DNA from 2 places in the Dietzia maris genome. Region 2 is predicted to be linked to the other one. Evidence: riboswitches for the same ligand, from Rfam matches in the RefSeq annotation. Region 2 holds a riboswitch; the other holds the start of a gene.
What was found. Region 2 has a riboswitch for cyclic di-AMP ahead of VYL96_RS04115 (transglycosylase family protein). Riboswitches for the same ligand answer to the same signal wherever they lie in the genome.
Positions count from the first base shown of each region.

Region 1: it holds a riboswitch for cyclic di-AMP, as region 2 does, so the genes downstream of both, VYL96_RS06165 (C40 family peptidase) here and VYL96_RS04115 (transglycosylase family protein) in region 2, are expected to answer to the same signal.

Region 1 is NZ_CP143053.1:1,347,564-1,353,716, forward strand. It holds gene VYL96_RS06155 (DEDD exonuclease domain-containing protein) at 1-1,103, opposite strand, end outside; gene VYL96_RS06160 (hypothetical protein) at 1,281-1,499, shown strand; cyclic di-AMP (ydaO/yuaA leader) riboswitch at 1,579-1,728, shown strand; gene VYL96_RS06165 (C40 family peptidase) at 1,741-2,358, shown strand; gene VYL96_RS06170 (NlpC/P60 family protein) at 2,528-3,691, shown strand; gene VYL96_RS06175 (glycosyltransferase family 4 protein) at 3,784-4,917, shown strand; gene VYL96_RS06180 (AMP-dependent synthetase/ligase) at 4,982-6,153, opposite strand, start outside.
Region 2 is NZ_CP143053.1:906,354-912,506, forward strand. It holds gene VYL96_RS04105 (helicase-associated domain-containing protein) at 1-2,228, opposite strand, end outside; gene VYL96_RS04110 (hypothetical protein) at 2,332-2,532, shown strand; gene VYL96_RS04115 (transglycosylase family protein) at 2,643-3,281, opposite strand; cyclic di-AMP (ydaO/yuaA leader) riboswitch at 3,293-3,452, opposite strand; gene VYL96_RS04120 (hypothetical protein) at 3,634-3,921, opposite strand; gene VYL96_RS04125 (cold-shock protein) at 4,039-4,440, shown strand; gene VYL96_RS04130 (DUF2771 family protein) at 4,495-5,004, opposite strand; gene VYL96_RS04135 (MFS transporter) at 5,001-6,153, opposite strand, start outside.

The sequences.
Region 1 (6,153 bases), 440 kb from region 2:
GCCCAGCTCTCGGGCGCGGGCCGACCGCCGAAAGCCTCGAGGAGGTCCTCCCAGGCGGTGCGCGCGTCCTCGGCGCGGCGGAAGGGTCCGATCGCAGTGGGATCCTCCGGGACCCGGACGATCGTCGGGCGGCTGGCGCGGCCGGTGGGAGGGGAGAGCCACCAGCCTCGCCGGGGGCTGCGGGACCGTCTGTTGAACGGTGGCTGCAGTGAGTCGATGAGTTGTTCCTCGACGGTCCACGCCTCGAGGAGGTGGGCGCACGGCACTGAGTCCACCGATGCGGCCAGGCCGACCATGGTGCGCATCCGTCCTCGGGTGTCCCCGCCGGAGTAATAGGAACGCGCGCGACGACGCACCGAACCGGACGAACCGACGTACAGCGGCCCGCCGGCCTCGTCGCGGAAGACGTAGACCCCGGGACCGTCGGTGAGCGACTCGGTGAGGGTCGCGCGACGTCGGATCTCGGGAGCCAGGCGGCCGTCGTACGCCAGCAGCTCCGAAAGGGTGGACACCCCGCAGTCACCGACCCGCGAGATGAGGGCGTGCAGTACGTCCACGGTGGCACGCGCGTCCTGCAGGGCGCGGTGATTGGGCTCGACCGTGGCGCCCAGGTGTGCGGCCAGGACCCCGAGCCGGTGGCCACGCGTCTCGCCCGGGTGCAGCACCCGCCGGGCGAGCGCGAGGGTGCACACGGACGGGGGATCCGGCCACCGGTGGCCCGTCGCTGCCGCGGCGGCGCGGAGGAAGCCGAGGTCGAACCGGGCGTTGTGTGCCACCAGGACCGCCCCGCGCGAGAACTCGAGGAACGTCGCCATCACCTCGCCGAGGGACGGCGCCCCGACGAGATCCTCCGGTGCTATTCCCGTCAGCCTGCTGATGTGCCCCGGTAGGACACCGTCGATCGAGACGAAGGTCGACAGCTCCGCCTGCACCTCGCCTCCCCTGACCCGGACGGCGCCGATCTCGGTGATCTCGTCGCCGCCCGGCCTGGTGCCGGTGGTCTCGAGGTCGACGACGACGAAGGTCACCTCGGACAGCAGCGGCTCGAGCTCGTCGAACGCGGCCTGCACGCCGACGGGTGCCGGTGAGGTGGACGGGGGCATGACGGAGACGGTAGCGGCGGGGTCCGACATCGCCGTCCGTGGGCGGCGGCGGGGCCACGGACCGGGGGAGTGTGTCGTACCCGGTTCCTAGGGTGCGCCCCGGGCCGACCGCCGCGGGCCGCATCGCGGCTCGATAACGAACGGGCAACACGCCCAGGACGGAATGTGAGATAGATCATGGTGTCGATGGATTGCGCTCGCTGCCCGGCGGTGGCGGGCGACTGTGAAGGCTGCATCGTTTCCCTGCTTCTCGGCGAGAAGGGCCAGGTAGATGAGCTTTCTCCGGAGTCCTGCGGGTACGTGCTGGACCCGGAGGTGCGGACGGCGATCGATGTCCTCCGAGCCGCGGGCATGGTGACGTCCATCGACATCCTGGCCGCGGAAACCGCCGCGTGAGCGGGGAACTGGACTTCGGCGAGATGGTTTCGTAACCTTTTCGAGACCTCGGAAGTCATTCCCCGCCCGCCGGTGGGGAGCCGGGGTCACGCCTAAGCGCCCGAGGGCGCGCCGGGGAACCACGTTCCACTGGGGTGAATCGCTCGACGACCGGGAGGTCGGCGAGCGTAGGACAGACTTCCGTGTCCGAACCCGTCAGCTAACCCGGTCGGTGTCGCAGGAAGAAAGAGGAAAGTCTCTCGTGGGAGTCCACAGCATCAAGACCAGCTCGACCGGCCGCCGCGTGGCCGCCGCCGGACTGCTCGCCGCCGGAGCCGCTGTCGCGGGCTCCGGGACCGCGTCCGCCGCGCCCGTGACCGTCGACGTCCCCGTCGAGCTGCGGCTGCCGGGTGTTCCGGCCCAGGTCACCATCGACGTCCCGGAGGGCATCGCACTTCCGGCCGGCCTCCAGCAGGCCGCCCAGGCGGCCCCGGCCGCTCCGGTCGAGTTCGCCACCCCGGCGCCCGAGATCTCCACCGGCCAGCGCATCCTGGACGCGGCCACCACTCGTGTCGGCTCGCCCTACGCGTGGGGAGCGACCGGCCCCAGCTCGTTCGACTGCTCCGGCCTGACCTCGTGGGCCTACAAGGAGGCGGGGATCTCGATCCCGCGGACGAGCCAGGCTCAGATCGGCGGCGGCACCCCGGTGGCCAAGTCCGACCTGCAGCCCGGCGACATCGTCGCCTTCTACAGTGGCGCGTCCCACGTCGGCATCTACGCCGGCAACGGTCAGGTCGTCCACGCCCCGTACTCCGGTACCTCCGTGAGCTACGCGTCGCTGGACTCGATGCCGTTCTACGGCGCCACCCGCTACTACTGAGCGGGTCGGCTCTCCGACTCCTGCACACCCCGCCTGAGACCGGTCGCGTACCGGCCCCGGGCGGGGTGTGTCGTATGTAACATCCCCTCTCGGGAGCCGGACGCCTCTGCAGGCGTTCGGACCGGCCCAGCCCAGGCGCACCCCGGATCCGAGAGACCGACGACAGCAGATGAAGCCCCGTCCCCGCGTGAGCATGGTCGCCGCCGCTGCGGCCGCGGCGGTCGTGGTGCTGCTGGCCGTCGCCGGTGTCACCGCTCAACCCACCGCCACTGCTCAGCCCACCGTTCCCGTCGCCGCCTCCACGACGACCGCGGCCCCCGCGGCTGACGCTCCCCCCACTCTGAGCGAGAGCGCGGTCGATGCGCCGGCCTCCGCCTCGCGCGGTGCTCCGGAGGGCTCCGTGTCCGCGGCGGGCGAGGACCTGGCCGAGTTGGCGCGGCTGTCCGAGGCGGCGGGGGCTCTCGGCGAGGAACTCCACCTGGCCCGCGCGGAACTCGACCGCGCCGAGCGGGAGCGGGATCGCCTCGAGCGGGCCGCCGGGGCAGCCGCCGGCCGAGCCGCGGTGGCCGACGGTGCGGCCGTGAGGGATCAGTCCCTCGTCGACCACCTCGCCGCCATGAGGTACCGCGGTGGCGACCCGGGCGCGACCCGTGCCGCGATGCTCGCCGAGAGCCCACGGGACCTCGTGCACAGATTGGACGCGCTACGCCGGCTGTCCGGCGCGACCACGAGCGCACTGGACGCCTCGCGGGCGGCCTCCGAGACTGCCGCACGCCTCCGGGATGACGCCACCAGGGCCGCGGATGCTGCGCGGGCCTCCGCTCGCGCGGCGCGAGAGCACGCCGATCACCTCGACCGGCGCATGGCCGAGATGCGCGAACTCATGGACGAGGTACGTCGCCGCGTGGACTCCCTGTCGGACGGGCAGCGGGCCCTGTGGGTCGGCGGGCCGGTGATGCCCGCCGGTTACGTCGCCCCGCCCGTGGACGACGCCAACTCGGCCGCGCTCCGCGTGGCACTGACCCGGCTCGGCGCTCCGTACTCGTGGGGCGCCACCGGTCCCGACGAGTTCGACTGCTCCGGGCTCATGGTGTGGTCGTACGCCCGGGAGGGCAAGACCCTGCCACGATCGAGCCAGGCGCAGGCGGTCTCCGGGGCGCCCGTGGCGATGCGGGACGCCCGTCCCGGCGATCTCGTCATCTACTACCCGGAGGCGACCCACGTGGGGATGTACGCCGGCGACGGTCTGGTGCTGCACGCCCCGACCTACGGCGTCCCCGTCAGACTGGAGAGGGTCGACGCTATGCCGATCCACTCGATCCGACGGTACTGACCGCGCGCGGACGGCCCCGTGACGTTCCCGGGGCGCACGGTCGTGCCGGGTCGCGCGGGGCCGGTGTAGGTGCTGTGGCAGGCTCGGAGTCGATGACCAAGACCCTGCTGATCACCAACGACTACCCGCCGCGCCCCGGCGGGATCCAGTCCTATCTCGAGACGTACCTGAGCCACCTCGACCCCGCCGAGGTCGCGGTCCTCGCGTCGACGTTCCGCGGTGCCGAGTCCGCCGAGTACGACGCGTCGAAGCCCTATCTCGTGGAGCGCGTACCCACCGAGATGTTGCTGCCGACGCCGGACCTGGCGGCCCGGGCGCGTCGCCTCGCCTCGGATTTCGGGGCGACGACGATCTGGTTCGGGGCGGCCGCCCCGCTCGCGGCCATGGCCCCGGTCCTGCGTGAGGGGCCCGTGGAGCGGGTCGTGGCGAGTACCCACGGGCACGAGGTGGGATGGTCGATGCTCCCCGGGTCGCGTCAGGTCCTGCGCGTGATCGGGGAGTCGACCGACGCGATCACCTACGTCAGTGACTACACGCGAAGGCGCGTCTCCGCGGCCTTCGGCCCCCGGGCACGGCTGGTGCGTCAACCGGGCGGTGTCGACACGGAACGGTTCCGCCCGGACCCGGTCAGGCGCCGGGCGATCCGGGACCGCTACGGGGTCGCGGACCGCGACGTGATCGTGTGCCTGTCCCGTCTCGTGCCGCGGAAAGGTCAGGATGCGCTCATCCGCGCGATGCCGGAGATCGCCCGACGGGTGCCCGGGGCCGTCCTCGTCGTCGTCGGCGGGGGGCCGTACAGACGGACGCTCGAGGGGCTCGCACGCCGGTACGGCGTGGCGGACCGGGTCATCTTCTCCGGCCGGATCCCCGCGGACGAGATCGTCGACCACCACCGCATGGCCGACGTCTTCGCGATGCCGTGCCGCACGCGCGGCGGCGGGCTGGACGTGGAGGGACTGGGGATCGTCTACCTCGAGGCCTCGGCGTGTGGCGTACCGGTGGTGGCGGGGCGTAGCGGGGGAGCGCCGGAGACGGTCCGGGACGGGCGGACCGGACTCGTGGTGGACGGGACCTCGCGGCGCGAGATCGTCGACGCGGTGGCCGGGCTGCTCGAGGACCGTCCGCGGGCGTCCTCGATGGGGCTCAGTGGCCGCCGTTGGGTCCTCGAGAACTGGCGGTGGGAGGACCTGGCGCGGGACATGCAACGCGTGCTCTCGGGGGAGTGACCCGCGAGAGCACGCGTCCGGGCCGTCGTGCCGTCCGGCTCGGCCCGACCGTCAGGCCGCGCCGTCAGGCGTAGAGGGCCTCGATCTGCTCGGCGTACTTCTGGTGCACCACGTTGCGCTTGACCTTGAGCGACGCGGTGAGCTCGCCGGTCTCCTCGGTGAACTGGTCCGGCAGGACGTGGTACTTCTTGATCGACTCCGAGTGCGACACGCTGCGGTTCGCCCGCGCCAACGCCTGATCGAGGTGCTCGATCATGTCGGCGTCCTTGAGCAGCTCGTACAGCGACCCCGACTTGTCGTGGTGGGACTTCCAGCGCTCCAGGGCCTCCGGATCCAGGGTCAGCAGGACGGAGACGAACGGCTTGCCGTCGCCCACACAGACCGCCTCCGCGACCAGGGGATCGGCGCGCAGGGCGTCCTCCAGCTGGTTGGGAGCCACGTTCTTGCCGCCGGCCGTGACGATGATCTCCTTCTTGCGGCCGGTGATCGACAGGTAGCCGTCCTCGTCCAGCGAGCCGAGGTCGCCGGTCCGGAACCAGCCGTCCGTGAAGGACTCGGCGGTCGCCTTCTCGTTCTGCCAGTAGCCGGAGGCCACCACGGGGCCGCTCACCTCGACCTCGCCGTCCTGGGCGATACGGACGGCGCACCCGGGGAGCGGCTGGCCGACGCTGCCGATGCGCATGTGGCCCGGGGTGTTCACCGTGATCGCGGCGCACGTCTCCGTCAGGCCGTAGCCCTCGAAGATGTTGACCCCGATGCCGTCGAAGAAGTGGGTCAGCCGGTCACCGAGGGCCGCGCCGCCGGAGATGGCGACCTCACAGCGTCCACCGAGGGCGTTGACGAGCTTGGCGTAGACGAGCTTCGAGAAGAGGGCGTGGCGCAGCCGGAGGAGCGGACCCACGCGGCCATCGCCCCGGTTGGCCTTGGAGTACGCCACGGCGGTGTCGGCCGCCTTGTCGAACATCCACGCCTTGACCGTGCCGCCGTCCTGGGCGGTCGCCCGGGCCTTGTTGAAGACCTTCTGGAAGACGCGGGGGACCGCCAGGATGTAGTGCGGCTTCATCTCGCCGAAGGTGTCGACGAGGTTGGTGAGGTCGGAGGAGTGCGCGATCGTCACACCGGCGTGGAAGCCGGCATAGGTGATCGCGCGGGCCAGCACGTGCGCCAACGGGAGGAACATCACCGAGGTCGCGTCGATGCGCAGGATCTGGCTGAAGGGCGTCTCGAGCACGGCGA
Region 2 (6,153 bases):
ACGGTGACGGCCGTGCCGGTGCCCGCGGCCTCGTGCAGGCGGGCGATGGCGGCCTCGCCCGTGTACGCGCCCGCGGAGGTACCGCGCGCCGAGCGCACGCGGTCCGCGGAGCGCATCGCCGCGACCGCTGCCCGCAGTTCGGAGGTGGTGGGCGCGCGGGTCGGGACGCGGGGCGCCCGGGTGGTGCGGGACTCGCGGACGCGGGCGGCCGGCCGGGACAGCGCGACGACCGCTCCGGAGGTGTCCTCCACGACGGGGGCGAACCCGTGCACGCGCAGCGCCTCGACCAGGTCGAGCGGTCGGGCCTGGGAGACCAGGACGGTGGGCGCCACCGAGCGCAGCGCGGCGCTCTCCGCCACCGGCGAGCCGAGGACCTGCGCGACGAGGGACGGATCGTCGCAGCGGATGAACGACAGGGCGGTGCCCACCCGCAGGCGCCCGTGGCGGCGGGCGACGTCCTCGATCAGGTAGTCCAGCGACTGCGGGACAGGGGTGACGGACGTGCGGGCGAGCATCTCGCGGATGCCCGCGGCCGTGCGTCCGGCGTCGAGCGCGCGGCGCAGGGACGTCTCGGTGACGCGGTAGGTGGTGGCGGCGCCGGCGGACTCGACGTCGGCGAGGAGGGCGAACTCCGCCGCCAGCTCCGGGGTCAGCGGGCCGGGGGCGAGGATCGTCAGGTCCGCCTGGACGATGACCTCCGACACCGGGGCGGGCAACGCGGCGGTGAGGATCGGTTCCAGGTCCTCGACGACCGCGCCGCCGGAACCCCCGGAGACACCCGCGCCGGAGACCCCCGCGCCGTGGGTGGCGTCGACCAGGTGGCGGGCGGCCGAGGTGGCCACGGTCCCGACGACGAGTCCCATCCGTCGCGCCTCGGCCACGGTCTCCGAGACGGGCCGCGCACCCGCACGCGAGAACCACACCGGCGCCGACCAGCGCACCACCTCGGGCAGCAGGGCGTCGGCGGGCTCGGCCGCGGGGTCCAGGGCGGCCAGCGCCTTCAGGACGCGGCCGCGTTCCGTCGGTCCGGGCGGGCCGACGGGCTCGCCCAGTGCGGGCAGGGTCCCGCCGCCCTCGAGCTCGGAGCCGACGCGCCACGGGGTGCGCGGCATCGACCACCACGCCACGACCAGCTCGGCCCAGCGGCGGGCGGGCTCGCGCGCCGACCACACGTCCGCGGCCTCGGTGGGCGCCCACACCGAGTCGTAGTCGACGTCCCCGACCTCGGCGTCGCCGACCGCGATGAGGCCGGCGGCCGCGAGGACCTCGAGCAACAGGGGCAGCTCGGACTCCTCGAGCGCGGCCGCCCGCGCCACCCGGCGCAACTCGCGGACCCCCACGCCGCCGGCCTTGAGGGTGGCCGCCGGGGCGGTCGAGAGCGCCGCCAGCACCGAGTCGCAGCGGTGGAGCAGGTCGAGGGCCGCCACGCCGCCGGAGGCGTCCACCTCGCGGGCCCGCCCGGCACCCGCCCCGGCGCGAGGCGTCGCCCAGGCCGGTGGGTGGAGCAGGGACGAGCCGTCCGCGCGGGCCCCGTGGCGCGCCCGGTCGAGGGCGTGGGCGCGGGGCACCACCCGCTCGGCGTCGTCGTCGCCGGTGAGCTCCGCCAACCCCGCCTGGGCGAGTTCGACCGCGGCCGCGCGCACGGACTCCGACGCCCCGGCCCCGAGCGCACCGGCCGGGATGCGCCCGCGGGCGATGGCCTCGAGGACCCCCGCCGCAGCCGAGGACAGGCCGCCCCACGCCGCCTCGAGATCGGCCCCGGCGGGCTCGCCCGGATGAGGGGCCACCACGGGAGCCGACCGGATCGCCACCGCCGTGACGGGCACCATCCGCGCCGAGTCCTCCTCGCCCCAGATCAACGCGAGTTCGCGGAGACGGGCCACGGCGGCGTGGAAGACGGGCTCGTCGTCGTCGACACCCAGTCTCCCCGACACCGCGCCCAGTGGTACGGCCCCGGAATCGGCGCCGACCGCCGCGGCCGCGGCGGCCACGAGCAGCTCCGGCCACGACAACGTCCCCACCGCCCGCGCGGTGGACGCCGGCAGGCGCAGTCGCGACGCCAACACGTCCAGCGAGGCGGGCGGGGGAGTGGCCACGTCCGGGCGCAGCTCGCACACGCGCACGAGGGCGTCGTCGGACAACCCGGCGAGCCAGGCGGGGAAGTCCGGCGCGTCGGCGGCGGCGCCGCGTGAGGCGGCGCCGCGTGAGGTGGCTCGGGAGCTGGGCATGATCCGTCCCAGCCTAGTGAGACCGCGGCGGCCGTGAGAACCGGTCCGCGTGGGAATCGACCCACCTGCTGCCGAATCGGGTCGGAGGTGAGAGACTACAGGCGTGGCTGCCAAGAAGAATCTGACCTATGACAACCCGGGTTGGCCCGACGCCTCGTTCGGCGAGCACCCGGTCACCGAACTCGCCGCGCTGGTCGCGGGAGGCCTGTCGCCGTTCGGCCAGGAGACCTTCCCGCTCCCGCAGGAGCGACTCGGTTACATCCACCCGTACACCAAGATCAACGGCGCGCCCTGGGTCGCCTGAGATCCGACCTCCGGCGCGGCGCCGAGGAACGCGAGAAGGGCCGCCACTCCCTGTAGGGGGTGGCGGCCCTTCCTCGTGGCCCGGGGACCGCTCGGCGGGTGTCGCCGGCGTCAGTTGGCCAGGTAGGTGGCGACGAAGCCGTCCACCAGGTCCTGGTTGCCGGCGTAGGCGGCGTCGACGGCGGCCTTGTTGGCCTCGTAACCCTCGGTGATCGGGAGGAAGACACCGCGGCTCTCGGCGAACGCCTTGAGAGTGGCCACGTGATCGGCGGCGCTGACCTCGGGCGGGGCGGCCGGGGCGGCCGTATCAGCGTGCGGGCGCGGGGCCGGAGCCGGCTTCGGGGCCGACAGGTCACGCGGGGTGGGCGCCGAGTTGAGGCCCAGCTTGGCCGAGCAGGCGGGCCATGCGCCCCAGCCCTGGCCGGCGAGGGTCTTCTCGGCGATCGCGATCTGCTGCTCGCGCGTGGCCTGGTTGGCCGTCGGCGCGTACTGCGTGCCGCCGTAGGCGGCCCAGGTGCTCGGCGAGAACTGCAGGCCGCCCTGGTAGCCGTTGCCGGTGTTGATGGCCCAGTTGCCGCCGGACTCACACTGGGCCAGACGGTCCCAGTCGGAGTCGGGCGCGGCGTTGGCGGCCGGCGCGAGGGCCAGGCCCGCGGCGGAGAAGGCGGTGCCGGCGAGCACGACCTTGACGGCGGTCTTGGGCGCGGAGGAGGGGGTGGCGGCGCGGTGGCGTCCGGTGTACGAGGTCATGTACGCGTCAGTCCTTTTCACTCTGTGCCTACGAGGTGAGCTGTCGGGTTCGGAAACGAGTGCGTCCGGCCGCCGGCGGCGGCTTCACCCCAAGGCGACCTGCGGTCGCCGGGCCCGTCGTGGGCCCTGTCGGGTCCCCCGTCCCCGCCCGGGTAATGGTCACAGTGGCGTCGGCCGCAGGGCGGGGTTCGGTGGGTGCGGCCGATGCCGACTCGCTGACGAGTCTGCTACGGAACAGTAGCGGTTCGATGCCGGATCGTCACCATTCTGAAATAAAAAGAGCTCGCCCGGGCGGAGATAGCGCGCTGTTATCCGCTCGTTACCTGGGTCGTTACCACGAGGGTGGAGTTGGTCACACCCTGGGCGGGCGCGAGCCGAGAATGGCGTACGCGAGGCCCAGCAGGAAGCCCACCGGAGTGAAGAACATCGCGCCGAGGTACAGGATCGTCGGCGCGTCGCGGTCGAGCACGAACGGCGTCAGCGCGGCGACGATCGTGAAGACGACCCCGATCGCGAAGATGATCAGCGCGGCCACGAACAGCCCGCGGCGACGTGGCCGCGCGGGCGCGTGCGCGTCACCGGAGGCGGACGCGTCGGGTGTCCAGGGGTCGTCGGCCGGGCGTCGATCGTCGGAGGTCACACAGGGGAGGGTACCGCTCGCCTCGCGGCCGTCACCAACGCGCACGAGGGTAGTCTCTGATCGTCAGTGGAGTTGTCGGTCGCGCCCGTGCGCGCCCGGGACGGAAGGTGGTTCGCGGTGCCCAGCGGCAAGGTCAAGTGGTACGACGCGGAGAAGGGGTTCGGCTTCCTGTCCCAGGAGGGCGGCGAGGACGTCTACGTACGCGCGGACGCGCTCCCCGCCGGCGTGGAGACCCTGCGCCCCCGTCAGCGTGTGGAGTTCGACATGGTCTCCGGCCGCCGCGGTCCGCAGGCGCTGCGCGTGGTGGTCCACGACGAGCCGACCGTCGCCGAGGAGCGCGCCCCGCGCGGCGGGCCCAGGCGCTCGCCCGATGAGCTGCACGGGATGGTCGAGGACATGATCAAGGTGCTCGAGTCGACCGTCCAGCCGGAGTTGCGGCGCGGTCACCGACCGGACCACAAGATCTCGAGCCGGGTTGCCTCGGTCCTGCGCGCGGTAGCGCGCGAGCTGGACGCCTGATCCCGTCACGGCGCAGGGCCGGGGCGAGGGCCCGGCTCCAGTGCGTTCGGTGGGTCAGTCCTCGTAGGTGAAGCCGACCGACCACTCGCCGTTGAGGATCGACTCCGAGCCGTCCGCCGCGTAGACGATCGCCACTGCCCGGATGGCCAGGCCCTCGATCCGGCCCTCCTCCGGGGTGGTCACGGGCACGAGGAGCTGGCCGGGTCCGTCCGCCTCGACCGTGTAGTCGCGCACCCCGTCGGCGCGGACCTCGTAGACGTCCATCGTCGCGGACCGCAGCTCGCCGGGTAGCCGGACCGTCAACGTGTGCTCGTCCTGCACGTGGAATTCGCCGACCGGGTTGGTGTACGTGTTGCCGTCCAGGTCGGTCGCGGTGAACGGGAGGACCTTCTCCTGCCCGCGGTCGGTGGCGACGGTGATCTCGGGCAGCGCCCCGTAGCGGGACTCCGACCCCTGCCACGCGCCGACGATCGCCGCGATCATGATGATCATCCACGCCAGGATCGCCCAGGTGATCGGGCGGACGCGGGGGCCGGTCGACGGGGCATCACTCAGGGAACTCACCCCTTCATTCTGCCGAGCAGGTGGCCGCCGAGCGCACCCGGGTCACGGGGCCCGCCCGGGAACCGCGGCCGGTCGCCGCCCAGGCCGGGGACGAGGGTGGAGCCGCGAGCGGTGAGCAGTGACTGCGCGAACAGCAGGGCGCCGACCGAGGCGATCATCGAGAACCCGATCGTGAAGTCGGGCGGCAACAGCACGCCCAACGCCCCGCCCGCGACCCACGCCAGCTGCAACGCGGTCTCGGACCGACCGAACGCCGACGAGCGGGCGGCGTCGGGGATGTCGGTCTGGATGGACGCGTCCAGTGCCACCTTGCCGAGTGCGCTGCACACCGCGGCCACCAGCGCCAGGACGGCCGCGCCCCAGAGCGTGCCGAGGAATGCCGCGACGACGGCCGTGGCCAGCGCCGCCCCCGCCGCCGTGCTCGTGATCCGGCCCGGGCGCCCCAGCGGCAGTCGGGCGCCGACCGCGTTGCCGGCGAAGGTGCCCAACCCGCCGGCCGCGCCGGCGATCGCGAGCAGGCCCGCCTGTTCGAGGGCGGACGCGTCCTCCTGCGCCTTGGCGACGAAGGCCAGATACAGGGTGAGGAATCCCGTCATGAACCGCACCAGCGAGACCGCCCAGAGATTCGCCAGGACGTTCCTGCCGAGCGGCCGGGTGAGCACGGCGCGCAGGCCACGTCCCACCGAACCCCCGTGTCCCGACCACAGGGTGGCGGATTCATCGTCCTCCGACGCCTCGGCGTGCGCGGGGATCGTCATGGACACGTAGGCCGACACGAGGGCGACCGCGGCGAGCAGCCATAGCGCGGTGGGGGAGTCCCAGATCCATGCCACGGCGCCGGCGGCGGCCCCGGCGACGACGCTGCCGCCGACGTGTCCCAGCACCGTCAGGCGGGAGTTGGTCCGGACCAGGTCCAGCGCCGGTGGCAGCACGTGCGGGGTGATGGAGGCCTTGACCACGCCGAACGTCTTGGACAGCACGAGCATGCCCAGGGCGAGCGGATAGAGCAGCCATGTGTCGAAGTTCAGGCCGAGGATCACCGCGAGCACCGCACGCAGGGTGAACGTCAGCGAGACGGTGAGCCGACGGCCACTGCGCAGGCGGTCGAGGGCAGGGCCGATGACGGGCGCGATCAGCGCGAACGGGGCG